DNA from 4 places in the Streptomyces sp. NPDC003720 genome. Region 3 is predicted to be linked to each of the others. Evidence: riboswitches for the same ligand, from Rfam matches in the RefSeq annotation. Region 3 holds a riboswitch; each other region holds the start of a gene.
What was found. A riboswitch is a leader RNA that binds a small molecule or an ion and turns the genes downstream of it on or off. The one in region 3 is predicted to bind S-adenosylmethionine.
Positions count from the first base shown of each region.

Region 1: another riboswitch for S-adenosylmethionine. It lies ahead of ACFYU0_RS07525 (putative leader peptide); the one in region 3 lies ahead of thrC (threonine synthase).
Region 2: another riboswitch for S-adenosylmethionine. It lies ahead of ACFYU0_RS24380 (aminotransferase class V-fold PLP-dependent enzyme); the one in region 3 lies ahead of thrC (threonine synthase).
Region 4: another riboswitch for S-adenosylmethionine. It lies ahead of ACFYU0_RS05200 (amino acid ABC transporter permease); the one in region 3 lies ahead of thrC (threonine synthase).

Region 1 is NZ_JBIANZ010000002.1:439,048-444,647, reverse strand. Features, by position in the region: gene ACFYU0_RS07545 (LLM class flavin-dependent oxidoreductase) at 1-375, shown strand, start outside; gene ACFYU0_RS07540 (NtaA/DmoA family FMN-dependent monooxygenase) at 372-1,772, shown strand; partial or broken gene ACFYU0_RS07535 (LLM class F420-dependent oxidoreductase) at 1,789-1,923, shown strand; gene ACFYU0_RS07530 (DUF1684 domain-containing protein) at 1,997-2,821, shown strand; SAM riboswitch class IV at 2,910-3,022, shown strand; gene ACFYU0_RS07525 (putative leader peptide) at 3,057-3,173, shown strand; gene ACFYU0_RS07520 (ABC transporter substrate-binding protein) at 3,445-5,010, shown strand; gene ACFYU0_RS07515 (ABC transporter permease) at 5,014-5,600, shown strand, end outside.
Region 2 is NZ_JBIANZ010000009.1:5,680-11,279, forward strand. Features, by position in the region: gene ACFYU0_RS24365 (Rieske 2Fe-2S domain-containing protein) at 1-125, shown strand, start outside; gene ACFYU0_RS24370 (cytochrome bc complex cytochrome b subunit) at 122-1,753, shown strand; gene trpD (anthranilate phosphoribosyltransferase) at 1,877-2,941, shown strand; SAM riboswitch class IV at 3,026-3,142, shown strand; gene ACFYU0_RS24380 (aminotransferase class V-fold PLP-dependent enzyme) at 3,323-4,693, shown strand; gene ACFYU0_RS24385 (Lrp/AsnC ligand binding domain-containing protein) at 4,720-5,001, opposite strand; gene ACFYU0_RS24390 (rhomboid family intramembrane serine protease) at 4,998-5,600, opposite strand, start outside.
Region 3 is NZ_JBIANZ010000007.1:155,489-161,088, forward strand. Features, by position in the region: gene ACFYU0_RS20615 (extracellular solute-binding protein) at 1-56, shown strand, start outside; gene ACFYU0_RS20620 (DUF3263 domain-containing protein) at 92-319, shown strand; gene otsB (trehalose-phosphatase) at 386-1,219, shown strand; gene ACFYU0_RS20630 (trehalose-6-phosphate synthase) at 1,244-2,662, opposite strand; gene ACFYU0_RS20635 (glucosyl-3-phosphoglycerate synthase) at 2,758-3,702, opposite strand; SAM riboswitch class I at 3,862-4,003, shown strand; gene thrC (threonine synthase) at 4,021-5,304, shown strand; gene ACFYU0_RS20645 (MoaD/ThiS family protein) at 5,301-5,576, shown strand.
Region 4 is NZ_JBIANZ010000001.1:1,062,886-1,068,485, forward strand. Features, by position in the region: gene ACFYU0_RS05175 (MBL fold metallo-hydrolase) at 1-275, shown strand, start outside; gene ACFYU0_RS05180 (transcriptional regulator) at 357-509, opposite strand; partial or broken gene ACFYU0_RS05185 (DUF1684 domain-containing protein) at 729-875, opposite strand; partial or broken gene ACFYU0_RS05190 (LLM class flavin-dependent oxidoreductase) at 976-1,305, opposite strand; gene ACFYU0_RS05195 (glutathione S-transferase C-terminal domain-containing protein) at 1,774-2,637, shown strand; SAM riboswitch class IV at 2,703-2,811, shown strand; gene ACFYU0_RS05200 (amino acid ABC transporter permease) at 3,136-4,116, shown strand; gene ACFYU0_RS05205 (amino acid ABC transporter ATP-binding protein) at 4,113-4,910, shown strand; gene ACFYU0_RS05210 (transporter substrate-binding domain-containing protein) at 4,981-5,600, shown strand, end outside.

The sequences.
Region 1 (5,600 bases), on a different contig from region 3:
GGTACGCCCCGCGTCTTCGCGGAGGTCGAAGTGGCACTGGACACACCCGAGGCCACAGCCGCCGAACGCGTCGCAGATCTCGAACGACACGCGGAATGGACCGACCGGGGAAGGCTGCGGCACATCGGCCCCGCCGACCAACTCATCGCCCTGCTAAATGAATTGAGCCGTCACGTCGACGGCGTACGGCTGCATCCGCTGGTGCTGGACGAGGACCTGTCCGTCCTCTCCCGCCTCGTCCTGCCGGACCTGTCCGGGCGGCGTCTTGTCGCCCGTCCGGTGCCCGGCACGTCCCTGCGCTCGACCCTGGGTCTGCAGCGCCCCGCCAACCGCTTCGCCACCGCCGCCGCGGCCGCCCCGGAGGACGCCCAATGACCCGCACCGACCCCCTCGACGTCCCCCGGCCCGACGCCCAGCTCCACTTGGGGGTGTTCTTCCAGGGCGTCAACCACTGGACCATCTGGTCCGCCCCCGACAGCGGCTCCCAGATCGACCCAGCCTCCTTCCGCCGGGTCGCCCAGACCGCCGAACGCGGCCTGTTCGACGCCTTCTTTCTCGGTGAGGGGCTGCGGCTGCGCGAGGTCGACGGCAGGATCCACGACCTCGACGTGGCCGGACGGCCGGACGCCATCACCCAGCTCGCCGCGCTGGCCGCGGTCACCCGCCGCATCGGCCTGGTCTCCACGTCCAACTCCACCTTCAACGAACCCGCCGATCTGGCCCGCCGCCTGTCCGGTCTGGACCTGCTCTCCGAGGGCCGCGCCGGCTGGAACGTGGTGACCACGGACAACGCCTGGACCGGCGCGAACTTCCGCCGCGGCGGCTACCTCGACCACGCCGACCGCTACCGGCGCGCCGAGGAGTTCCTCACCCTGGCCCGCGCCCTCTGGGACGGCTGGGAGGACGAGGCAGTCGCCGACTCCATCGGCGCGCCCGCCTGGGCGGCGCCCGGCGCCGTACGCCAAGTGCGGCACAAGGGAACGCAGTTCGACGTCGACCTCGCTCCGACCCTGCCGCGCAGCGCCCAGGGTCATCCGGTGATCTTCCAGGCCGGTGACTCCGGTGAGGGGCGCGACTTCGCCGCCCGCAACGCCGACGTCATCTTCTCCGCGCACGGCACCGACTTCGACGACGCACTGGCCTTCGCCGACGACATCCGGCGCCGACTGCGCGCGGTCGGGCGGCCCGACGACGATCTGCGGATCCTGCCCGGCACCGAGATCATCATCGGCGCCACGGAGGAGGAGGCTCAGGAGAAGAAGCGCTGGGTCCGGCTCCAACAGGTCACCCCTGCAACGGCCTTGGGGATCGCCGGGCTGCTGTGGGGCATCGACCTGTCGGACCACGACGCCGACGGCCCCTTGCCCAAGGAGGACCCGGTCGTCACCGAGAACGACGGCTCCTTCGGTGCTCGGCGCGTCGCCGACCCGCGTGCCGTCGTCGGGGAGTGGCGGGCGAAGGCGGAGGCGCACGGCTGGTCGCTGCGCGAGACCGTCATCGCGCTGGGCCCGCAGCGCGGGCACGTCGGCACTCCGTCCGGCCTCGCCGACAAGTTCGCCCACTATGTACGGCACGGCGCGGTCGACGGATTCAACGTCACGCCGTACCTCATCCCCGACGGCCTCGACGACATCGTCGACCTGCTCGTCCCGGAACTGCAGGAACGCGGGATCTACCGCACCGAATACACCGGCAACACCCTGCGCGAGAACCTCGGCCTGCGCGCACCCCTCACCCACCGGTCCGCACCGCGCCAGCGGCAGGCGGGCTGAGCCCCCGGCCCGGCGCGACGAGAAGACGTTCGAGGCCGAGGTGCGCCGTCACGACGCGGGCGCCACCGAGGTCGTGTTCTCGGTCACCGAGATCGCGGGAGCAGCCGACCGCCGACGCACCTGGCGACTCCTCGGCGAACTGGCCGGCTGAGTACACCCGTCGGCCCCACAACCCCTTGCATTCCCTGCCCGAAGGCACCCCCGGCACAAAGGAGATTCCCCATATGACCACCGAGGCCACCACCACGGACCTCCACGCCTTCACCGAGACCTGGCTGGAGTGGTACCGCAGCCAGGAGGCCCGGCTCGCCGCCCCGCACGGCTTCCTGGCGGTCACCGGCCTGCACTGGCTCGACGACCGGCCCCAGCGCTTCCCGGACGCGCCCGGCTCGTGGCACACCGGCCCCGAAGGCGTCGTCGTGGACCTCGACGAGGGCGAGGAGCTGGTCGTCGACGGGACGCCGGTGCGCGGCCAGCACCGCTTCGGCGTGCTTCCCGAGCGCGGCGGCGTCGACGCCGTCTGGGGAGACGCCGTCATCGAGGTCGCCAAGCGCGGCGGCAACGACATCGTGCGCCCCCGGCACCCGGACGCGCCGCTGCGCACGGCTTTCACCGGCACGCCCGCCTACGCCCCCGATCCGCGCTGGGCCGTGCCTGGCCGCTACATTCCCTTCGACACACCGCGGCCGACCACCGTGGGCGCCGCGGTCGAGGGCCTTGAGCATGTGTACGACGCTCCGGGCAGGGTCGAGTTCGAGCTCGACGGGCGCCCGCTGTCGCTGACCGCATTTCCCGGCCCTGGTGCGGGACGGCTGCTGGTGCTGTTCACCGACGCGACCTCCGGGGTCACCACCTACGCCGCCAACCGGTCCCTGGCGCTCGATCCGCCCGCCGCCGACGGCACGGTCGTCCTGGACTTCAACCGCGCCGCGAACCTGCCGTGCGCCTACACGGACCTGGCCACCTGCCCGCTGCCCCCGGCCGAGAACCGGCTGCCCGTGGCGATCGAGGCCGGCCAGAAGATCCCCCGCGAGCGCGGAGGCTCCTGAGCCGGACGCACTCACGCCCCGACTCCCCTGACGGAGCGTCCTTTTGCGCCATTGACGCACGCCAAGACCGCTCCGTAGGATCATGAACGGCATTGAGTGTCAGCGTGAAGCCCTGGCTCGCTGACCGGCAACCCTCCCGCGCGGTGGGGTGCTCCAGGTGAAAGCCCGGCGGGATCACCGACGATCCCGCAAGCGCGTGGCCCCGTGACCGGGGCCGGATAGGCGGAGGACCGATATGCGGCACGGTGGTGACCTCAGCGCCCGTTTCGCCGGCGCCACCGTGTTCTCCCGGCTCTCGCGTCGGCGCCACATCGACCTCAAGCGCTCGACCAGCTGTCTCTGTCAGGCCTGACGGGTCTTCCCGCCCCAGGCCGCGGTACGAGACCTGTCGTCGCCGCACCCGCCTGCGCCTGATCTCCGCCTGTCTTTGATCCTCCCTTTTCCCTCTGATCCCCGCCTGCACAGCGCCCCCTCGGCACCGGCGTCGCGCCGGCCGGGGCCGCATGCCCACGCACGGCCATGCCTCGTACGGCGTCCGTGCCTGGTGACACGAGTTGGAGAAGCCCTCCGTGACTGCACTTTCCCATGTCAGATCCTCCCGGTGGGCGGCACTGACCGCCCTTGTGACCACCAGTGTTCTGCTGAGCGCCTGCGGCTCCGGCGGCGGCGATTCCGGCAGCGGCGCCGGGCAGCCCAAGTCCGGCGGCACCCTGACCTTCGCGGTGGGTTCGGACGCCGGCTGCGTGGATCCGCAGCAGGTCGCCAGCAACGAGACCATCTACTCGGTGCGCCAGGTCGTGGACTCCCTGACGGACCAGGACCCCAAGACCGGCAAGATCGTGCCGTGGCTGGCGAAGAGCTGGGATGTCAGCTCCGACGCCACGACGTTCACGTTCCATCTGAGGTCGGGCGTCACCTTCAGCGACGGCTCGAAGCTGACCGCGCAGGTGGTCAAGGACAACTTCGACGCGGTGCCGAAGCTCGGCGCCCTGGGGACGCTCGCCGAGGGCTATCTGAGCGGCGTCAAGAGCACCACCGTGGTCGACCCGCTCACCGTGAAGGTGACCTTCAGCCAGCCCAACGCCCAGTTTCTTCAGGCCACTTCGACACACTCGCTGGGGATCGAGTCCTCGGCGAGCGTGAAGAAGACCCCGCAGCGGAAGTGCAGCGAGGGGGTGATCGGGTCCGGGCCCTTCGTGCTGAAGCAGTACGTGCAGAACCAGTCCCTCACCCTCGCCAAGCGCACCGGATACGCCTGGGGTTCCTCGCTGTGGTCCAAGAAGGGCGAGGCGTACCTGGACAAGCTGGTGTTCAAGGTGGTGCCGGAGGCGGGTGTGCGGGCCGGCAGCCTGCAGTCCGGCCAGGTCGACGCCGTCTCCAGCGTCGGCAAGGCCAACGAGGCGGCCCTCAAGGGCGGCCAGGTCACCCTCCAGCGACGGGCCAACCCCGGCGTCGTGTTCGGTCTCGGCCTCAACAACTCACGGCCGCTGCTCAAGGACGCCAAGGTGCGCCAGGCGATCCTGTACGCCGTTGACCGGCAGCAGATCGCCGACACCGTGTTTCCGACCGGCACCCGGCCGGCCACCAGCGTCCTCGCGCACACCACGCCCGACTACACCGACCTCGCCTCCGGCCTGACCTTCGACGCCGCCGCGGCCAAGTCCTCGCTGGACGGGGCCGGCTGGAAGACCGGCAGCGACGGCATCCGCGCCAAGGACGGCAAGAAGCTCAGCCTGACCATCAAGTGGTTCCCCAACGCGGCCACCAACCAGCCCGCGCTGGAGCTGATCCAGCAGCAGCTCAAGGCCGTCGGCGTCGAAGTGGTTCTCAAGCAGCTCCAGATCACGCAGTTCGCCCCGACCCTCCAGTCGGGTGACTACGACGCGGTGTGGGGCAACGTGACCCGTGCCGACCCCGACATCCTGCGCAGCTCCTTCTCCACCAAGCTGGCCAACTTCTACCGCCTGCCCGTCAGTTCCCTCGACACCGCCCTGTCCGACCAGGCCGCAACCGTCGATGGGGCCAAGCGCAGGCAACTGGTCACCCAGGCACAGCAGTTGATCGTGCAGAACGCCCACTACGTGCCGGTGGTTGAGCTCCAGACCCAGTTGGGCGTGGCGAAGAAGGTGCACGACCTGAACTTCGACGCCTCCAGCCGGGTCCAACTGCACGACACCTGGATCGGCTAGCGCATGCGCCGCTATGTGATCAAGCGGCTGGCCCAGGCGGTCGTGGTGCTGTGGGCGGCCTACACGGTCTCGTTCCTGGTGCTGGACTATCTGCCGGGCGACCCGGTCACGGCGATGGCCAGCGCTGGTATGGACTCGGGGCAGGTCGACCCGAAGCAGCTCGCCGCCCTGCGGCACGAGTACGGCTTCGACAAGCCGGTGCTGGTGCAGTACGCCGAGTACCTCGGCCGGGCGGTGCGCGGGGACTTCGGCGACTCGGTGTCCACCGGTCGGCCGGTGACCTCAACGCTGGCCGATGCGCTGCCGCAGACGCTGCAGCTGACCGGCGCGGCCCTTTTGCTCGCGGTGCTCCTCGGCGGCGGTCTGGCGGTGCTGGCGACCTACACCGCCCAGCGCTGGCTGCGGCAGCTGCTGCTGTCGCTGCCGCCGCTGGGGGTGTCCGTCCCGACGTTCTGGGTGGGGCTCCTGCTGGTCGAGTTGTTCTCGTTCCGGCTGCGCTGGTTCCCGGCGTTCGGCAACGACGGATTCAAGGGGCTGGTATTGCCGGCGCTTACGCTGGCGGTGCCGACGGGCGCGCAGGTCGCGCAGGT
Region 2 (5,600 bases), on a different contig from region 3:
TGATCTTCGGCCCCGCCGGTCACGCCCTGCCGCAGCTCCGCATCGGCGTGAACGACGAGGGTTACCTCCAGGCGCTCGGCGACTTCGAGGAGCCCGTCGGTCCTGCATTCTGGGAGCGCGGATGAGCACCAACGGAAACAACGAGCGACGCGGCAAGGCGCCGGCAGGCGAGCGCGTCGCGGACTGGGCCGACGGCCGGCTGGGGATCTACTCCCTCGCCAAGGCCAACATGCGCAAGATCTTCCCCGACCACTGGTCGTTCATGTTGGGCGAAGTGTGCATGTACAGCTTCATCATCATCATCCTCACGGGTGTGTACCTGACGCTGTTCTTCCACCCGTCGATGAACGAGGTGGAGTACCACGGCAGCTACGTCCCGCTGCAGGGCCAGCTGATGTCCGAGGCGTTCAACTCGACCCTGCACATCTCCTTCGACGTGCGCGGTGGTCTGCTCATCCGGCAGATCCACCACTGGGCCGCGCTGATCTTCCTCGCGGGCATGTTCGTGCACATGATGCGCGTGTTCTTCACCGGCGCCTTCCGCAAGCCGCGTGAGATCAACTGGCTGTTCGGCTTCCTGCTGTTCGTCCTGGGCATGTTCACCGGCTTCACCGGTTACTCGCTCCCGGACGACCTGCTCTCCGGCACGGGTGTGCGCTTCACCGAGGGCGCGATCCTGTCCATGCCGATCGTCGGCACGTACATCTCGTACTTCCTCTTCGGCGGCGAGTTCCCCGGCCACGACTTCGTGGCCCGGTTCTACTCGATCCACATCCTGCTGCTGCCGGGCATCATGCTCGGCCTGATGGTGGGCCACCTGATCCTGGTCTTCTACCACAAGCACACGCAGTTCGCGGGTCCCGGAAAGAGCAACAAGAACGTCGTCGGCATGCCGCTGCTGCCGGTGTACATGGCCAAGGCCGGAGGCTTCTTCTTCCTGGTCTTCGGCGTGATCGCGGCCATCGCCGCGATCACCCAGATCAACCCGATCTGGGCCATGGGCCCCTACCGGCCCGACCAGGTGTCCACCGGCGCCCAGCCCGACTGGTACATGGGCTTCGCCGAGGGTCTGGTCCGCTACATGCCGGGCTGGGAGATCAACTTCTGGGGTCACACGCTCGTCCTGGGCGTGTTCATCCCGCTGGTCCTCTTCGGCCTGGTGCTCGCCGCGATCGCGCTCTACCCGTTCATCGAGTCCTGGGTCACCGGGGACAAGAACGAGCACCACATCCTGGACCGCCCGCGCAACGCCCCGACGCGCACCGCGTTCGGCGTCGCCTGGATCACGGTCTACATGGTCGGCCTGGTCGGCGGTGGCAACGACCTCTTCGCGACCCACTTCAGCCTGTCGCTGAACGCGGTCACGTGGTTCGTCCGGATCTCCTTCTTCGCCGGACCGGTCATCGCCTTCATCGTCACCAAGCGGATCTGCCTCGGCCTGCAGCGCCGGGACCGCGAGAAGGTGCTGCACGGCCGTGAGACGGGCATCATCAAGCGCCTGCCGCACGGTGAGTTCATCGAGATCCACGAGCCGCTCAGCCAGGAGCAGCTCCACACCCTCACCGCCCACCACCAGTACGAGCCGGCCGAGATCGGCCCGACGGTGGACGAGAACGGTGTCGAGCGCAAGGTGAAGGGGTCCGAGAAGCTGCGCGCCAAGCTCAGCAACGCCTACTACGGCGAGGACAACCAGATCCCGAAGGCAACCGTCGAGGAGTACCGGGAGATCACCAGCGGCCACGGCCACCACTGATCCCCGAGCGTCGCCACGCCACAGTCGAAGGGCCCCGTCCGGCTTGCGGACGGGGCCCTTCGCCGTGTCCGGGGCTGGATAGGGTGGGAGCACACCGTTGTGCGACGACACCCAGGAGCGGCTATGAGCGCTGTGACCCCCGCTGGAGGCGACACCGCGGCGGGCCGTTCCTGGCCCGCCCTGCTGAACGGCCTGCTGGACGGCCGGGACCTGTCCGCCGACGACACCGCCTGGGCCATGGACCTCATCATGCGCGGGGAGGCGACCGACGCCCAGATCGCCGGGTTCATGGTGGCGCTGCGCGCCAAGGGCGAGACGGTGCAGGAGATCACCGGACTCGTGCGGACCATGTACGAGCACGCCAATGTGATCGAGGTGCCCGGGCCGGCCGTCGACATCGTCGGCACCGGCGGCGACGGCGCGAAGACGGTGAACATCTCCACCATGTCGTCGATCGTCGTCGCCGGCACCGGCACGAAGGTCGTCAAGCACGGCAACCGCGCCGCGTCCTCCGCCTCCGGCTCCTCCGACGTGCTGGAGAAGCTCGGCATCAACCTGTCCCTGACCCCGCGGCGGGTCGCCGAGGTCGCCGAAGAGGCCGGCATCACCATCTGCTTCGCGGTGAAGTTCCACCCGTCGCTGCGCCATGTGGCGGCGGCGCGCGGCCAGTTGGGCATCCGCACCACCTTCAACGTGCTCGGCCCGCTGACCAACCCGGCCAAGGTGCGCGCCCAGGCGGTCGGCGTGGCCGATCCGCGCATGGCGCCGATCGTGGCCGGGGTGCTGGCCGAGCGCGGCAACTCCGCCCTTGTCTTCCGGGGCGACGACGGGCTGGACGAGCTGACCACCACCTCGACGTCCCGGGTGTGGGTGGTCCGGGACGGCGAGGTCGCCGAGGAGCGCTTCGACCCCCGGGACGCCGGCATCGAGCTGGTCCCCGTGGAGGCGCTGCGCGGCGCCGACGCCTCGTACAACGCGGAGGTGGCCCGGCGCGTGCTGGACGGCGAGCACGGCCCCGTCCGGGACGCGGTGCTGCTGAACTCGGCGGCGGCGCTGGTCGCCCTGCGGCCGTCCGGCGAGCCGCTCACCGAGCAGCTCCGGGCCGGCATGGCGAGGGCGGCGGAGTCCATCGACAGCGGTGCGGCGAAGCGGACGCTGGAGCGCTGGGTGGCGGCCAGCAACGCCTGACCCGCCCCGGTGCGACGCGAGGCGCGGTCCGGATGCCGGACCGCGCCTTGCGCATAGAAGATCGTGTGGCAGGATACTGAACCAGGTCATGAGTGACAGCCATTCGGCCCCGGCCGGCTGTCCGGCAACCCTCCGTCCGTGGCGGGGTGCCCCGGGTGAGGACCAGGTCGTGGGCAGCGAGGTCCACGGCAAGCGCGGACCCCTCGCGCGGCTCCTGAAGGAGCGCGGGACCAGGGGTCCTGGTCGTCGAGGGAGCCTTCTGTGAGCAAGCGAATGCGATAGGGCGTAGAGCCCCGCCTCCGCGTACCCCTTTTCACCTTCCGCCGTGCTCGAGCCGTACCGCTCGCACGGTGATTCCAGCCTGCCTCACGGGAGTTCACCATGTCCGTCTCCACCGCTGCCGCCGTCCAGACCATTTGTGGCGAGCTGCCCGTTCTGGGCCGCGACGTCTCCGTCCCGCTCGTCACGGGCGGCGAGGTCGCCTACGCCGCGCTCGACTACGCCGCCAGCGCCCCCGCCCTGCAGCGCGTCTGGGACGACGTCGCCGCCTACGCGCCGTACTACGGCAGCGTCCACCGCGGCGCCGGCTACCTCTCCCAGCTCTCCACCGACCTGTTCGAGAACGCCCGCCGGACGGTCGCCGGATTCCTCGACTGCCGCGCCCAGGACCAGGTGGTCTTCACCCGCTCGACCACGGACTCCCTGAACCTCCTCGCCCGGGCGCTCCCGGCCGGCTGCGAGGTCTTCGTCTTCGAGACCGAGCACCACGCCGCCCTGCTGCCGTGGCGGGACGCGCGGGTGACCGTCCTCGACGCGCCGCGCACCCCGCGGCAGGCCGTGGAGACGCTGGAGCGGGCCCTCGCCGACCGCGACCCGTACGGCCCGGCCCTGGTGTGCGTCACCGGCGCCTCCAACGTCACCGGCGAGCTGTGGCCGGTGCGCGAGCTGGCCGCCGCGGCCCACGCGCACGGGGCCCGGATCGTCCTGGACGCCGCCCAGCTCGCCCCGCACCACCCGGTGTCCGTCCGGGACCTGGACGTCGACTGGGTGGCCTTCTCCGGGCACAAGCTGTACGCGCCCTTCGGCTCCGGCGTGCTGGCCGGCCGCGCCGACTGGCTGGCCGCGGCCGAGCCGTACCTCGCGGGCGGCGGCGCCAGCCGCAGGGTCACGCGGCGCGAGGACGGGGGAGTGGACGCGGAGTGGCACGAGAGCGCCGCCCGCCACGAGGCCGGCTCCCCGAACGTCATCGGCGCCTACTCCATCGCCTCCGCCTGCAAGGCCCTCACCGAGGCCGGCTGGGAGGCCCTGGTGGCCCGCGAGCAGCACCTGATCGCCCGGGTCCGGGCGGGTCTCGCCGAGGTCCCGGAGGTCAGGGTGCTGTCGCTGTTCGGCGACGACGCCCCGCGGGTCGGCGTGATCTCCTTCGTGGTCGAGGGCTGGAACAGCTCCCACTTCGCCGCCGCGCTCTCCGCCGAGTACGGCATCGGCGTCCGCGACGGCCTGTTCTGCGCCCACCCGCTGGTGCGCACCCTGCTGGGCGGCGACCCCGGGGCGCCGGGAGAGTGCGGGGCGCCCGAGGCCGCGCCCGGCGAGAGGTCCCTGAACGCGGTCCGGGTCAGCTTCGGGGCGGGCACGCCCGACGAGCACGTCGAGCGCTTCGTCGACGCGGTGCGGGAGCTGGTCCGCGACGGCGCGCGCTGGCGCTACCGCACCGAGGACGGCCGCTGCGTGCCGGTGCGCGATCAGGTCTGAGCCGCAGGCGCGACGTCAGGCGGCGTTCACGAGTCGAGGCCGATCGCGAACGCCGCCTCCAGGTCGTGCTGGGAGTAGGTGCGGAACGCGACGTGCGTGTCGGTGCCCTCCACGCCGGGGATCTTGCTGATCCGCCCGGGGATGACGTCGGCCAGGTCGTCGTGCCGCCGCACCCGCACCATGGCGATCAGGTCGTAGGTGCCCGTGACGGAGAAAACCTCGCTCACCGAGTCCAGCGAAGCGATCTGCTCCGCGATCTCGGGGATCCGGTCCACGCTGGTCTTGATCAGGACAATCGCGGTGATCACGGTTGGTTCTCTCCCTCGGGGGCCGGGGCCGGTGCGGTCCTCACTCTAGTAGTCGGCCCGTAGCGCACCCACGCGTAGCCGAAGCCGAGGCCGAAGCCGATCAGGTGGGCCAGGTAGGCCACCCCGGGACCCTGGCCGGCACGGCCCGCCGCGAGCCACTGCAGGGCCGCCCAGAAGGGCAGCACGACCCAGGCCGGGAAGCGCAGGGGGAGGAAGAACAGGAAGGGGAGGAGACTGGTCACACGGGCACGTGGGAACAGGTAGAGGAACGCTCCGAGAACCGCCGAGATCGCCCCCGAGGCGCCCACCAGCGACTGTCCGGAGGCGGAGTTGGCGGCCGCGTAGCCCAGCAGGGCCAGGTAACCGCAGCCCACGTAGAAGAGGGTGAACTCGACCCGGCCCATCCGTTCCTCGGTCATCAGCCCGAAGACGAAGAGGAAGAGCATGTTCCCGAGCAGATGCACCCAGCTGCCGTGCACGAACAGCGCGGTGACCGGGGTCAGGGCCGCCCGGAGCGAGGGCTCGAACAGCTCGGCCGGGACCACGCCCCAGTGCCGGAAGTACGCCCGCTGCGCCGCGAACAGCGCGCCGCCCGAGCC
Region 3 (5,600 bases):
TGCTGGCCCGGCTGCAGTCCACGGCGTCGGCGGCGGACAGCGCCGACGTGAACTGAGACCGGCTGTCGGCGCCCGGCGCTACGGTTGCCCCATGGAGGAACTGGGCAGCCGCGAACAGGCCATCCTCGCGCTGGAGCGCCGGGGCTTCGCCGGCCCCGGCGCGAAGGAACGGGCCATCCGCGAGGAGCTGGGCCTCGCCCCGGTGCGCTACTACCAGCTCCTCAACGCCCTCCTGGACGACGCCCGGGCGCTCGCCGCGGACCCGGTCACGGTCAACCGCCTGCGCCGGGTGCGGGAGGCCCGCCGCGCGGAGCGCTGAAGCCGCGGCGCGTGCGGGGGAAACACTCCAGGAGTGACCCGGGCCCGCGCCGGATACTGTCCCTGTATGGACCTCCTGCCGACCCCGGCGACCCAGGCGGGCCGCGACGGGCTGCACACGCTGCTGGCCAAGCCCCGCGCGGCGGTGATCGGGCTCGACTTCGACGGCACCCTCGCACCGATCGTCGCCGACCCCGAGCAGGCCCGCGCCCACCCCGAAGCCGTCCCGGCGCTCGCCGCGCTCGCCCCCGAGGTGGCCTCCGTCGCCGTGGTCACCGGCCGGCCCGCCGAGGTCGCGGTGCGCTACGGCGGCTTCGCGGACGTGCCCGGCCTGGAACACCTCACCGTCCTCGGCCACTACGGCGCTGAACGCTGGGACGCCGCGACCGGCGAGGTCACCGCGCCCCCGCCGCACCCCGGTGTGGCCGCGGTCCGCGCCGAACTGCCCGGGCTGCTGGAGCGCTCCGGCGCCGGGCACGGCACCTGGACCGAGGACAAGGGCCGGGCCGTCGCCGTGCACACCCGCCGCGCCGACGACCCCCAGGCCGCCTTCGAGGCCCTGCGCGCACCCCTCGCCGAGCTCGCCGCCCGGCACGGCCTGATCGTCGAACCGGGCCGGCTGGTCCTGGAACTGCGGCCGCCCGGCATGGACAAGGGCGTCGCCCTCCTCGACCACGTCCGCCGCACCGCCGCCGGATCCGTCCTCTACGCGGGCGACGACCTCGGCGACCTGCCCGCCTTCGCGGCCGTCGAGGAGCTCCGCGCCGAGGGCGTCCCCGGCCTGCTGGTCTGCAGCGGCAGCGCCGAGGTCACCGAACTCGCCGAACGGGCGGACCTGGTGGTCGACGGCCCGGAGGGCGTCGTCGCGCTGCTGCGCGCGCTGGCGGAGCGGCTCGGTTGACCCGGCCCGCCGGTCCGCCGGCCCTCAGCCGGTCAGCGCGCCGAGCTGGTCCAGGAACCACTGCGCCGGCGGCAGCGCGGTGGCCGCGGCGGCCAGCCGCTTGGAGCGCTCGGCCCGCTCGCCCTGGGGCAGGCTCAGCGCGGCGTGCAGCGCGTCCGCCGTCCCGACGACGTCGTACGGGTTGACCACGATCGCGTCGTCGCCCAGCTCCTCGTACGCGCCCGCCTCCCGCGACAGCACCAGCGCGCACCCCTCGTCGGAGACGACGGGCACCTCTTTGGCGACCAGGTTCATGCCGTCCCGGATCGGGTTCACCAGGGCCACGTCCGCGAGCCGGTACGCGGCCAGGGAGCGGGCGAAGTCGTCCTTGACGTGCAGCACCACCGGCGTCCAGCCGGGCGTCCCGTAGTCGGAGTTGATCTCGTCCGCGACCCGCCGCACCTCGGCCGTGTAGTCGCGGTAGACCGCGAGGTCCTGGCGCGAGGGGTAGGCGAACGCGATGTGCACGACCCGCTCGCGCCACTCCGGACGGGCGTCCAGCAGCTGCCGGTACGCCAGCAGTCCGCGCACGATGTTCTTGGACAGCTCGGTGCGGTCCACCCGGACGATGGTGCGGCGCCCCTCGCCGATCTCCTCGCGCAGGGCCGCCATCCGCTCGTCCACGTCCGGCCGGTGCGCCCGCTCGCGCAGGAAGTCGGCGTCCGCGCCGAGCCCGTGCACCCCGATCCGGGTCCCGGACGGGATGCCGGGGCCGAGCACCGCGTGGCAGCAGTCCTTGAACGCGTCCGCCCAGCGCTCGGTCAGGAACGCGGCCCGGTCCGCGCCGAGGATGCCGGTCAGCAGCTCGGCGGCGATGTCGTCGGGCAGCAGCCGGAAGTAGTCCGGCGGGGCCCACGGGGTGTGCGAGAAGTGGCCGATGCGCAGGTCCGGACGGAGCTGCCGGAGCATCCGGGGGGCGAGGGCCAGGTGGTAGTCCTGGATGAGCACCGCGGCACCCTCGGCCGCCTCCTGCGCCAGCGCCTCGGCGAACGCCCGGTTGTACGCCTGGTACGAGGCCCACTGGCGGCGGAACTCCGCGTCGAGGACCGGCTCCAGCGGGGTCTGGTACAGCATGTGGTGGACGAACCAGAGCACCGAGTTGGCGATGCCGTTGTAGGCGTCGTGGTGCACGGCCGCGTCGATGTCCAGCATCCGCACGTGCTGCCCGCCGGTGTCCTCGGACGGCAGCAGGCCGCCGCCCGCCCGCCGTGCCGCCTCCCGGTCGCCGTCGCCGAGCGCGGCGCAGACCCACACCGCGTTGGCGTCCGGCCCGATGGCCGAAAGACCCGAGACCAGTCCGCCGCCGCCCCGTCTGGCGCGCAGCGAACCGTCCTCGAGCGCCTCGTACGAAACCGGGCCGCGGTTGGACGCGACCAGTACCTCAGCACCCTGCGTGGAAGCCATGATTCTCAACCTAGCCCGGCCCGGAAACGCTCAAACGTGCGCTCCGCCCCGGAAGGCGGCTGTATACGGCCGTTCTTCCGCGTTCACCGCGCCGCTCAGGCCACCCTGCGGTGCGCGTACTCCGCGATCTCCACCATCGGCGGCCGCTCCTCGGTGTCCACCGGGTAGGTGCGCGGCTCGAACCCGTCCTCGCCGCGCTCGAACTGGGTGAGCGCGGGCCGTACGAGGTGGCCGCGGGCCAGCCGGAGCTGCGCGGTGCGGTAGATCGCCGCGGCCATCCGGCCGAGCGCCTGCCCGTCCTGGTGCCGGTGCCTGCGCACCCCCACGTCCACCTGGGCCAGCGCGTCCAGGCCCACCAGGTGCAGGGCGTCCACCAGCATGCCGAGCTCCACGCCGTAGCCCACCGGGAACGGGAGCTGCTCCAGCAGCGAGCGGCGGGCCGCGTACTCCCCGCCCAGCGGCTGCACGAAGCCGGCGAGCTGCGGCCAGTGCATGTTCAGCAGGGGGCGGGCCATCAGCTCGGTGACCCGGCCGCCCTGTCCGGCGGCGCCGCCCAGCGGACGGTCGTACATCGCCTTGACCAGGTCGACGTCCGGGTCGGTGAGCAGCGGGCCGACGATGCCGAGGACGAAGTCGGAGGAGAACTCCCGCAGGTCGGCGTCGACGAAGCAGACGATGTCCCCGCTCGTCGCCAGCAGCGAGCGCCACAGCACCTCACCCTTGCCGGGGAGGGCCGGTATGCGCGGCAGGACGCTGTCGCGGTGCACCACCCGGGCGCCGGCCGCGGCGGCGACCTCGGCGGTGCGGTCGGTGGACCCGGAGTCGACCACGACTATCTCGTCGACCAGCGGAGCCTGCCGCACGAGGTCGCGGCGGATGACGGCGACGATGTCGCCGACCGTCTCCTCCTCGTTCAGCGCGGGCAGGACGACGGAGACGGACTGGCCGGAGCGCTGTTTGGCGGCCAGGACTCCGTGCAGCGGGCGGTCGGCCACGGACCAGGAGCGGGTGGCCAGCCAGCGCTCGACTTCTTCCAGCACGGTCTGCGGCTCCTCACTGTCGTGATCACGCCTGTTGAGGGGGGTGATGCATCTCGCGGTTCGGACGACTATCTCAACTGTCCCGGCCGTCGGTTACAGTCTTGAACAACGCCGATGACCATCGCATGTCGGGGTCGCCCGGCGTTCACAACCGAATACCGCTCATCCAGAGGGGCAGAGGGACACGGCCCGATGAAGCCCCGGCAACCCCCCTGAGCCGCACTCGTTTCGCGCGAGGCTCCCGGCCAGGGAAGGTGCCAAATCCGTCTCGCGGCGAGATGCGTCGTGAGGAAGATGAGGAGAAAGGGCCTCGCCTCCATGGCTGTGCAGACAGTTGCAAGCACCAGCAATCCCGCCGTCGATCTCGGCCCCGCCGCTGCCCTGAGCTGTCGCGAATGCGGCCACCGGGTACCCCTCGGACCGGTCTTCGCGTGCGAGGAGTGTTTCGGCCCGCTGGAGATCGCCTACGACTTCTCGGCCTACGACACCGAGGAACTGCGCCGGCGCATCGAGGCGGGCCCCGCGAACATCTGGCGCTACGCGCCCCTGCTGCCCGTCCCCGCCGACGTGGCCGACAAGCCGAACATCAACCCCGGCTGGACCAAGCTCGTCAAGGCCGACAACCTGGCCGCCGAGCTGGGCGTCACCGGCGGGCTGTACGTGAAGGACGACTCCGGCAACCCGACGCACTCCTTCAAGGACCGCGTCGTCGCCCAGGCCCTGGAGGCCGCGCGCGCCTTCGGCTTCACCACCCTGTCGTGCTCCTCCACCGGGAACCTCGCCGGCGCCGTCGGCGCCGCCGCCGCCCGGGCCGGCTTCCGCTCCTGCGTGTTCATCCCGCACGACCTGGAGCAGGGCAAGGTCGTCATGGCCGCGGTCTACGGCGGCGAACTCGTCGGCATCGAGGGCAACTACGACGACGTGAACCGGTTCTGCTCCGAGCTGATCGGCGACCCGGCCGGCGAGGGCTGGGGCTTCGTCAACGTCAACCTGCGGCCGTACTACGCCGAGGGCTCCAAGACGCTGGCGTACGAGATCTGCGAGCAGCTCGGCTGGCGGCTGCCGGACCAGATCGTGGTCCCGATCGCCTCCGGCTCCCAGCTCACGAAGATCGACAAGGGCCTGCAGGAGCTGATCAAGCTGGGTCTGGTCGAGGACCGGCCGTACAAGATCTTCGGCGCCCAGGCCGAGGGCTGCTCGCCGGTGTCGACCGCGTACAAGGCGGGCCACGACGTCGTACGGCCGCAGAAGCCGAACACCATCGCCAAGTCCCTCGCCATCGGCAACCCGGCCGACGGGCCGTACGTCCTGGACATCGCCCGCCGCACCGGCGGCGCGGTCGAGGACGTGACGGACGAGGAGGTCGTGGACGCGATCAAGCTGCTGGCCCGGACCGAGGGCATCTTCGCGGAGACGGCGGGCGGCGTGACCGTCGGCGTCACCCGCAAGCTGCTCAAGGAGGGCGTGCTGGACCCGGCGAAGACCACGGTCGTCCTCAACACCGGCGACGGCCTCAAGACCCTCGACGCGGTGGCCGGTACCGGCCTCACCGCCACCATCCGCCCGAACCTGGACTCCTTCCGAGAGGCTGGCCTCGCATGAGCGTGACCGTTCGCATCCCCACCATCCTGCGCACCTACACCGGCGGGCAGGCCGAGGTCCCCGCCGAGGGCGCGAACCTCGCCGAGGTCATCGAGAACCTGGAGAAGAACCACACCGGGATCGCCGCGCGGGTGCTGGACGACCAGGGCAAGCTGCGCCGTTTCGTCAACGTGTACGTCAACGACGACGACGTCCGCTTCGAGCAGGGGCTGGAGACCGCGACCCCGGACGGCGCCGGCGTCTCCATCATTCCGGCCGTCGCCGGCGGCTGACAGAATGACCGATCATTACCTTCG
Region 4 (5,600 bases), on a different contig from region 3:
TCCGGACGATCGATCGCTTGATCGACTTCTGCGACCACCGGACGGTCACCCACGTGCTCGGCTGCCACATCGAGATGTCCCGGCAACCTGGTGTGGACTACCCGATCCGCACCGTCTATCAGCCTGACGAGCCCCCGCTGCAGATGACCACCGACCACCTGCGTGAGATCCGCATGGCGCTGGAAGAGATGGGCGACCGGCCGCGCCGTCGGGCCTTCCCGCTCTTCGTCCTGTGCCCCAGCGAAAGCTCGATCGGGTGGAGAACGAACTCCTGAAGCGGCGATCGGGTGTCAGGTGTATCAGGCACAGGTTCAGGAGCCTCAAGGCGTAGGACGAGTGCACGTAGGGCCCGGAGTTCAGCGTCCAGGGCCTGCGCACCTTCGCGCGTGAGGGATACCCTGTTGGGGGCGTCGACCGGCGTAGCCCTTCTCGACGGTGATCATTCCGGACTCTTCCAGCACCTTCAGGCGCCGGGAGAGATTTCCGTCGGTGACAGCCAGTTGCTTCATCAGGAAGCTGAATTCGACCCGATCGGCTTCGCGGGCAACGGTGAGGACGCCGAGCCGCACGCGCTGGTGGACGGTGTCGTCCAGCGCCTGGGGTGGGATGCCGTTCCTCTTCCTCGATACCGGGGAATCGCGCGCTGACCTGCTCGGGCCGCGGGCGCCCTGGTCGCAGGTCAGCGAGGCGGCCGGGGTCGCAAGACAGGAGCTTCCCAAGCTGAGGGGTCAAGAACCGCCGCGCTCGCGGGGGATTTTCTGACCGGCCTCGACCGCCACCGGCAACCGGTTCTCGGCCGGGGGCAGCGGGCAGGTGGCCAGGTCCGTGTACGCGCACGGCAGGTTCGCGGCGCGGTTCAGGACGACGGTACCGTCGAGACGGCGGCGCCCACGGTCGTCGGGGGCGCGCGCGGTCCCGCCAGGTACGGGAAGGATCCCGTCTGCGGAATTCACGCAGACGGGCGATGGGGCGCTAGAAGGGCAGACCGAAGCCGGCCTCCGTCAGTAGCTTCGTGCCCAGGGCCAGACCGAGGTGGTAGCGGCCGTGGGTCGCGGCCTGGGCGGCCTGGGCCTGGCTGGAGATCAGCAGCGGGTGGCGGCCGAAAACGGGGATCGCGGAGGTGCCGACCTGCAGTGCGGGCACTTCGCGACCGACGATCGCCGCAAGCTGGGGCGAGTCCGGGCCGAAGGCCTGCCCGAACCAGGCCAACGCGAGGCCGAGTTCCGCGGCCTCTCGGGCCAGTTGGACGGTCGCGTCGACCTGGTTCGGCGCGTCGGACGCGTTGAGCGCTACTCCAACAGTCATGTCAGTCAGAACCGGCTCCGATCGAGAGAGCCTGCGAGCCCTTCTGGGTCCCTTGCAGGAGACCGTCACCGCGTCCCGACGGTTGCAGTGGGAAACGTGTGGTGACTGTGCCACCGAGGGACACCGTCCATCGGGAAGTCCGCGACCCGGGACGGACCTCTTGACGTCGACGTCGGTCGGATCGACACTCACTGCAGGAATCCCAGTAAATCGGTAGGGAAATATGAGACGTCTGAAACCGGTCACCGTCCGAGTGAGCCGTCCGTCTCTTCACCTGACCTGCCGCCGCCACATCGACCTGCAGCGCGTCTGCAGCGCGATCAGGTCCCGGGCCTGAGCCGCGCCCATCCCGCGCCGACGGCGTCCCCTCATCGTTCGCCCTGTCCGGTGTGCGCAGGTGAGCCCTGCTCCCTCGTCCGACGTCGCTTCCGCCGCGCGTACGTCCCGCGCCCGCTCTCGGGGAGAGTCATGACCGTCACACCGCTGGCCGCCCACCCGTCCGGCCGATCCGCGCCCGCCTTCCGGGGCCGGATCGGCCGGGACGCACGCAGCGGCCACTACGCCGTTCCCGGCCGCTACCGGCTCCATCTGTCGACCGCGTGTCCCGATGGGCTCCGCCTCGCCGTCGTCCACAGCCTGCTCAGCCTGGACACCGTATGCCCCACGACTTTCCTGCCCGCCGTGCCCGACTGCCCCGAGGGCGGTCACTCGGCTCTGCGGCCGCTCTACGACGCGAGCGCACACCGGTACACCGGTCCGGCCGTCGCTCCTGTGCTCAGCGACGACTGGTCCGGACGGATCGTCAGCACCCACGCGCCGGACATCATGCGCGACCTCGCCCGGAGATTCGGCAGCGAGCGCCCCTCGCCCTACCCCTGCGGCGCGGAGTCCGAGATCGAGGCCGTCGAGCGGATGTGCGCGCAGGGCATCGAGGAGGCCGCCCAGCGCGCCGGTTCGGCCGGCGCGGAGCGGGCGGAGCGCGACGCGGCGCTCGGGACGCTGTTGGAGACGCTGGGCGTGCTGGAGCGCTGGCTTGCCGGGCGTACCTACGTGATTCGCGACGAAGTCACCGTCGCGGACGTGGAGTTGTGGGTCGCTCTGGTCCAACTCGACACCGTGCACCGCAACCATTTGGACGCCGCCGCGGTGCAGCGCATCGCCGGCCAACCGGCGCTGTGGGCTTACGCCCGCCGCCTGACCGCCCACCCGGCCTTCGGTACCCACCTGAACCTCGACGGCATCGCACGCCGGCACCACGCCCGCTGTCATGGCCTGGAGGCCGCCGGCGCAGCCGTCCCGATCCTTGACTGGGCGGCACACGCAGCCCGTTAGCCGGTCCATCTGGTGGACCAGCGTTGACATTCGTTCGGGCAGTTGTCTTAACTACGGCCCAGAACGGTCATGAGCGTCAGCAACAAGCCCTGGCTAGCTGACCGGCAACCCTCGCGCCGCGGTGGGGTGCCCCAGGTGACGACCGGACCGAAAACGTTTCGGTAAGCGCGAGGCCCGAAGGGCCGGAAGAGTGACGGTGACGCCATGCACGCAGCTCCCAGGACGGCGATCCGCCGCCCACAGGGCTGCGTACGGGCGTACCGCAATCTGCTGGTGGCCGATCGCACCGTCGATCTGCTCCGCGTGAACAGCGCATTGTGTACCGCACCGGGCTGTGCCCGCTGCCGGGGCTGACACCTCCCCGCAGCCCCCGCACCCCCTGACCGACACCGCCCGCGCGGTGTGCCGTCGTCCCTCCGCCCCCCGGTACCTCGCCGTCGTGTGCGTCCCCGCATGCCGCCGCGCTCCCGGGGCGTTACCACCCAGCCGGAGCCCACCATGAGCGAACCCCCTGGCGCCACCATCACCCTCCCCGAGGCGCATACCGCCAACGAACCGTCGAAAGCCCTCACGGCCCAACGAGTTCTACCGCTACGGCGGCCAGGACGCTGGATCGTCACCGCGGTCGCCCTGGTCCTCGTCGCCCAGGTCTTGCACGGACTGATCTCCAACCCCTTCTACCAGTGGAACCGCTTCGGCTACTGGTTCCTGCGACCGAACATCCTCGACGGACTCCTGATCACACTCGAAGCGACCGCCTACAGCGCCGTGTTGGGACTGATCGGCGGCATCCTGCTCGCTCTGGCCCGGCTGTCGAAGAGCCCGGTGCTGCGCGCCCTCAGCTGGACCTACGTCTGGGCGTTCCGCTCCATACCGCTCATCGTGGTGCTGATCTTCCTCTACAACTTCAGTGCCCTGTACAAGACGTTGAGCGTCGGCATTCCCTTCGGGCCGGCCCTTTTCACCTTCGACGAGTCGAAACTCGCCACCGACATGGTCGTCGCCGTCATCGGCCTCAGCCTCAACGAGGCCGCCTACGCGGCCGAGGTGGTGCGCGGCGGCATCCTTTCCGTCGATCAGGGCCATCACGAGGCGGCCGCGGCGCTCGGCCTGCCCAAGGCCTACCAGTTCCGGAGAATCGTCTTCCCGCAGGCCCTGCGCTCGATCACCCCGAACTACGTCAACCAGCTCATCGGCCTCATCAAGGGGACCTCGCTGGTCTTCTACGTCTCCCTGCTCGACCTGTTCGGCTCCGCGCAGACCATGGGCTCCACCTACCCCGGCGACATCGTGCCGCTGCTGCTGGTAGTGACCGTCTGGTACCTGATCCTGACCAGCGTCGTCTCCGTCGTCCAGTTCTACGTCGAGCGGTACTTCGCCCGCGGTGCCACCCGCGTCCAGCCGCCGACGCCGCTGCAGAAGCTCCGCACCGGTCTCACCGACCTGCGGGCCCGCATCCGCCGGGAGGCCACCGTATGACCGCCGAGACGCTCGAAGCCCTGGCGGAGGTCGAGGCCGCCACCGTCGAGGTGCACGATGTGCACAAGTGGTACGGCGCCCATCGGGTGCTGAACGGGATCGATCTGACCGTCCGCCCCGGCGAGGTCACCGTGATCCTCGGCCCCTCCGGCTCCGGCAAGTCCACCCTGCTGCGGGTCATCAACCACTTGGAGAAGCCCGAGATCGGCTACGTCAGCATCAACGGCGAGCTGATCGGCGTGAAGCGGCAGGGCGACCGGCTGAAGGAGCTGAGCGAGCGGGCCATCCTCACCCAGCGCGGGAGGATCGGGTTCGTCTTCCAGAACTTCAACCTCTTCCCGCACCTGACGGTCCTGGACAACGTGGCTGCCGCCCCCGTCGCCACCGGCCGGCTCGGCAAGCCCGAGGCCCGGGAACTCGCCCGTGAGCTCCTGAGCCGGGTCGGCCTCGCCGACAAGACCGGCGCCTATCCACGCCAGCTCTCCGGCGGCCAGCAGCAGCGCGTGGCCATCGCCCGCGCCCTCGCCCTGCGCCCCGGCGTCATCCTCTTCGACGAGCCCACCTCTGCCCTGGACCCCGAGCTCGTCGGCGAAGTCCTCGGCGTCATCCGGGACCTGGCGACCAGTGGCACCACCCTCGTCATCGTCACCCACGAGATCGGCTTCGCCCGCGAGATCGCGGACCAGGTCGTCTTCATCGACAGCGGCAGGATCATCGAGCAGGGCCCGCCCTCCGACGTCCTCGACAATCCCCGGCTCGAGCGGACCAGGGACTTTCTCAGCAAGGTCCTCTGACCGCCCGCCCCAACCCTCACCCCGCCCGCACCACCACCTCATCACCGCCCCTGAACGACAAGGAACGGCCATGTCTACCCACTTCCCCCGACGCAGCCTGACACGCGCCATCACTGCGGCGACCGCTGTCGCCTCCCTGGCCACCGGGCTCGCCGCCTGCGGTGGCAACAGCGACGCGGCCACCTCCACCACCAGCGACGCCAAGTCCGGCGAGGTCGTGGTCGGCCAGGTTTCCAACGGCGCAGCCAAGCAGACCACCATCAAGGTCTCCGAGGTCAAGTCCATCAGCACCGAACTGCCCGCCGCCATCAAGAAAAGCGGCAAGCTGGAGATCGGCATCGGCGCCCTGCCGGCCGGCTTCCCGCCGCTGGCCTACGTCGGCGACGACCAGAAGACCCTCACCGGCTCCGAACCCGACCTCGGCCGCCTGGTCGCGGCGGTCCTCGGTCTCAAGCCCGAGGTGAAGAACTCCACATGGGAGAACCTCTTCGTCGGCATCGACAGCGGCAAGGTCGACGTGGCCTTCTCCAACGTCACCGACACCGAGGAGCGCAAGAGAAAGTACGAGTTCGCCGCCTACCGGCAGGACAACCTCGCCTTCCTCGTCGCAAAGAAGAACACCTGGAACTTCGACGGCGACTACGAGCACCTCGCCGGCAAGACGATCGCAGTCGCCTCCGGCACCAACCA